2 regions of the Streptomyces sp. NPDC006294 genome follow, and region 1 is predicted to be linked to the other one. Evidence: predicted binding sites of a transcription regulator. Region 1 holds the regulator's gene; the other holds the start of a gene.
What was found. The regulator HspR, encoded in region 1, represses chaperone genes until heat shock. The targets are predictions, from matches to a motif close to TTGAGNNNNNNNNNCTCAA.
Positions count from the first base shown of each region.

Region 2: dnaK (molecular chaperone DnaK) is a predicted target of HspR. The motif match lies at 1,536-1,554, and genes of this name have one in related genera.

Region 1 covers NZ_JBIAHV010000010.1:14,868-17,324, forward strand. Annotated here, with positions in the region: gene dnaJ (molecular chaperone DnaJ) at 1-996, shown strand, start outside; gene ACFYOP_RS19065 (heat shock protein transcriptional repressor HspR) at 998-1,447, shown strand; gene ACFYOP_RS19070 (helix-turn-helix transcriptional regulator) at 1,529-2,457, opposite strand, start outside.
Region 2 covers NZ_JBIAHV010000012.1:219,659-222,115, forward strand. Annotated here, with positions in the region: gene dnaK (molecular chaperone DnaK) at 1-1,481, opposite strand, end outside; gene ACFYOP_RS22805 (slipin family protein) at 1,593-2,457, opposite strand, start outside.

The DNA.
Region 1 (2,457 bases):
GACGCCAAGCGGCGCAAGGAGTACGACGACGCCCGCGCCCTGTTCGGCAACGGCGGCTTCCGGGCTCCGGGCTCCGGCGGTCCCGGCGGCAGCTTCAACTTCGACCTGGGCGACCTCTTCGGAGGTCCCCAGGGCGGGGGCCAGAGCGGCGCGGGCGGCTTCGGAGGCGGCCTCGGGGACGTGTTCGGCGGCCTGTTCAACCGTGGTCCCGGTCCGGGCACGCGGACGCAGCCGCGCCGCGGCCAGGACATCGAGTCCGAGGTGACGCTCAGCTTCACCGAGGCGGTCGACGGGGCGACGGTCCCGCTGCGGATGTCCAGCTCCGCCGCGTGCAAGGCGTGCTCCGGCACCGGCGACAAGAACGGCACGCCCAGGGTGTGCCCGACCTGCGTCGGCACCGGTCAGGTCTCGCGCGGCGGCAGCGGCTCGTTCTCGCTGACCGACCCGTGCGTGGACTGCAAGGGCCGGGGCCTGATCGCCGAGACCCCCTGCGACGTCTGCAAGGGCAGCGGCCGGGCCCGCAGCTCCCGCACCATGCAGGTCCGCATCCCGGCGGGCGTGTCCGACGGGCAGCGCATCCGGCTGCGCGGCAAGGGCGCGCCGGGCGAGCGCGGCGGCCCGGCGGGCGATCTGTACGTGGTCGTGCATGTCGACGCCCACCCGGTGTTCGGCCGCAAGGACGACAACCTGACCGTGACCGTGCCCGTCACCTTCTCGGAGGCGGCGCTCGGCGGCGAGGTCAGGGTGCCCACGCTGGGCGGTCCGCCGGTGACGCTGAAGCTGCCGGCCGGGACGCCGGGCGGACGCACCATGCGCGCCCGCGGCAAGGGCGCGGTCCGCAAGGACGGCACCCGCGGCGACCTGCTCGTCACCGTCGAGGTCGCCGTGCCGCAGGAGCTCAGCGACAAGGCGAAGGAAGCGCTGGAGGCCTACCGCGAAGCCACCGCGGACGAGGATCCGCGAACGGAGCTGTTCCAGGCCGCGAAGGGAGCTTGATATGGACCGGTCGGGGCGCAGTCGCAACCCTTACGAGCTGACCGACGAGTCGCCGGTGTACGTCATCTCGGTCGCCGCACAGCTGTCGGGTCTGCATCCGCAGACCCTGCGGCAGTACGACCGGCTGGGGCTCGTCTCCCCCGACCGCACGGCCGGCCGGGGCCGGCGCTACTCGGCCCGTGACATCGAGCTGCTGCGCACCGTCCAGCAGCTGTCGCAGGACGAGGGCATCAACCTGGCCGGCATCAAGCGGATCATCGAACTGGAGAACCAGGTCGCCGCCCTCCAGCAGCGGGTCGCCGAGCTGTCGGCGGCCCTGGACGGCGCGGCCGCGGCGATGCAGCAGCGCGAGGCCCAGGTGCACGCCTCGTACCGGCGCGACCTCGTGCCGTACCAGGACGTGCAGCAGGCGAGCGCGCTCGTCGTGTGGCGGCCGGGGCGCGCCGACTGACCGGCGAACCGCACGGCCGGCGGGCCGGGAGAGCGACCGCTCTCCCGGCCCGCCGCCGTATGCGGCCGACAGGTCACGCAGTCAGGCCGTGCCGGTGTCGTCGCCGAGGATTCCGGACTGAGCGATCAGATAACCGAGTTGGGCGCGGCTCCCGCTGCCCAGCGTGGCGTTCAGCTTCGCGATGTGGGCCCGGCAGGTGCGTACGTTCATGCCCAGGCGGCGGGCGATGGAGTCGTCGACGTGCCCCTCGACGAGGAGCTTGGCGATGGAGCGCTGGACGCTGGTGATGCCGTCCAGCTCGGGCGCGTACGACAGTTGCTCCTCCCAGGGGGTGGCGTGGAGCCAGAACTGCTCGAAGACGCCCACCAGATAGGTCACCAGCCCCTCGTGGCGCAGTTCCAGAGCGACCTGCCGGTCGCTGCGGGCCGGGACGAAGGCGACCTTGCGGTCGACGATGATCAGACGGTCGATGATCTCCTCGAGGGTGCGGACCTCGACGCCGTACGGGCTGACGCGTTCGACGTACGCGAGGGTGGACGGGTGGTGGCGGGCCGTGTGCTGGTACAGCGTGCGCATCTTCACGCCGTTCTTGAGCAGCGGCTCCGCGCGGCGCAGACCGTGCTCCAGCGTGTCCGGACGGCGCCCGCTGCCGGGCTGGACCGTGAGCAGTTCCTCTGAGCACTCGGCGGTGACCCGGTCGAGAGCTGCGTTGATGATGCCGAGTCCCTCGAGCACGGTGATCGCGTGCCTGGTCGACAGATCCTGCGCCGTCATGGTCATGAACGGCTCGAATGTGCCGGCGATCGACATGGCGAGCTGCCGGCGTTCTTGGATCTCCCGCTCGATGGGGTATATCAGCTGGTTGAGTGCGAGCGACGGTGGAACGGGGCGGAGCCACTGGGCGTCGTCCGGATCGGGACGCAGCAGGGAGAGATCGAGCAGACAGGGTGCGTCCGCGGCCTCCGCCCGGGAGACCTGGCCGCTGCGCAGAGCCGTTGCGTAGAGATTCT
Region 2 (2,457 bases), on a different contig from region 1:
TCCCGGACCATGCGGTCGATGTCCTGCTTCGGCAGCGAGGAGCCGCCGGTGACGGTCATCTTCTGCTCCCTGCCGGTGGCGAGGTCCTTCGCGGTCACGTGCATGATGCCGTTGGCGTCGATGTCGAAGGCGACCTCGACCTGCGGGACGCCGCGGGGGGCCGGCGGCAGACCGGTCAGCTCGAACACCCCGAGCTTCTTGTTGTACGCCGCGATCTCGCGCTCGCCCTGGTAGACCTGGATCTGCACGGACGGCTGGTTGTCCTCGGCCGTCGTGAAGATCTCGGACCGCTTGGTCGGGATCGTGGTGTTGCGCTCGATGAGCTTGGTCATGATGCCGCCCTTGGTCTCGATACCGAGGGACAGCGGAGTCACGTCCAGGAGCAGGACGTCCTTGACCTCACCCTTGAGGACACCGGCCTGCAGCGCGGCGCCGATCGCGACGACCTCGTCCGGGTTCACACCCTTGTGCGGGTCCTTGCCGGTCAGTTCCTTGACCAGTCCGGTCACCGCCGGCATCCGCGTCGAGCCGCCGACCAGGATCACATGGTCGATGGCCGTCACATCGATCCCGGCGTCCTTGATCGCGTTGTGGAACGGGGCCTTGCAGCGCTCGAGCAGATCGGCCGTGAGCTGCTCGAACTGGGCGCGCGTCAGCTTCTCGTCCAGGTGCAGCGGGCCCTCGGCGGAGGCCGTGATGTACGGCAGGTTGATCGAGGTCTCGGTGGACGAGGACAGCTCGATCTTGGCCTTCTCCGCGGCCTCGCGCAGACGCTGGAGCGCCATCCTGTCCTTGGACAGGTCGATGCCGTGGCCGTTCTTGAACTGCTTGACCAGATGGTCGACGATCCGCTGGTCCCAGTCGTCACCGCCGAGGTGCGTGTCGCCGTTGGTCGCCTTCACCTCGACCAGCCCCTCGCCGATCTCCAGCAGCGAGACGTCGAAGGTGCCGCCGCCGAGGTCGAAGACGAGGATCGTCTGGTCGTTCTCCTTGTCCAGGCCGTACGCCAGGGCGGCCGCGGTCGGTTCGTTGATGATCCGCAGCACCTTCAGGCCGGCGATCTCACCGGCCTCCTTCGTCGCGGTGCGCTGGCTGTCGTTGAAGTACGCCGGGACGGTGATCACCGCGTCGGTGACATCCTCGCCGAGATACGCCTCCGCGTCACGCTTCAGCTTCTGCAGGACCCGGGCCGAGATCTCCTGCGTGGTGTACTGCTTGCCGTCGATGTCCCCGGACTCCGGGAAGCGCCACTGGGTCTCGCCGATGTGCCGCTTGACGGAGCGTGCGGTGCGGTCGACGTTGGTCACCGCCTGGCGCTTGGCGAGCTCACCGACGAGCACGTCGCCGTTCTTGGCGAACGCCACCACCGACGGTGTGGTCCTGGCGCCCTCCGTGTTCGCGATGACCGCCGGTTCACCGCCCTCCAGGACACAGACCACGGAGTTCGTGGTTCCCAGATCGATTCCGACTGCTCGGGCCATGGCCGCCTCCTCAAGGTTGCCACCGCGGATCTGCCGTCCCCTCCTACATAAAACTTGAGTGCCCTGGAGTCAAGTAGCGCCCCGGAGGACCGGTTCCGGGACGCGTCCCGGTCAGCCGCCTTCCCCCTGAAGGGGCAGCCGGCCGCCGGAGGCCACGGGATCGGGCCGCTCGGCGACGGGCGTCTCCAGCCTGGGCGCCGCTTCGGCCTCCTCCTCCTTCTCCTCCGTCTCCGTCCGGTCCCTCTCCGGCCCGCCCGTGAGCGAACCGAGCGCGTCCGCCGGCATCTCGGCGCGCTGCTGCTGATCGCGTTCCCGCGGGGTGGACCGTTCCAGGAAGCGCAGCAGCTCGACCGGGAAGGGCAGGACCAGGGTCGAGTTCTTCTCGGCGGCGACCGCCACGACGGTCTGCAGCAGCCGCAGTTGCAGGGCGGCAGGCTCGTCGGCCATCGCACCGGCCGCCTCCGCCAGCTTCTTCGACGCCTGCAGCTCGGCGTCGGCGTTGATGACGCGCGCCCGCCGTTCGCGGTCCGCCTCGGCCTGCCGGGCCATCGACCGCTTCATGGTCTCCGGCAGGGAGACGTCCTTGATCTCCACCCGGTCGATGGTGACGCCCCACTCGACGGCGGGGCTGTCCATCATGAGCTCCAGGCCCTCATTGAGCTTCTCCCGGTTCGAGAGCAGATCGTCGAGATCGCTCTTGCCCAGGATCGACCGCAGCGAGGTCTGCGCCATCTGGGAGACCGCGAACCGGTAGTCCTCGACCCGGATGATCGCGTCGGCCGGGTCGACCACCTTGAAGTAGATGACCGCGTCCACCCGGACCGTGACGTTGTCCCGCGTGATGCCGTCCTGCGCGGGCACCGGCATGGTCACGATCTGCATGTTCACTTTGCGCATCCGGTCCACGCCCGGAATGATCATGGTGAATCCCGGCATGCGTATCCCGCCGTGCAGCCGCCCGAAGCGCAGGACCACC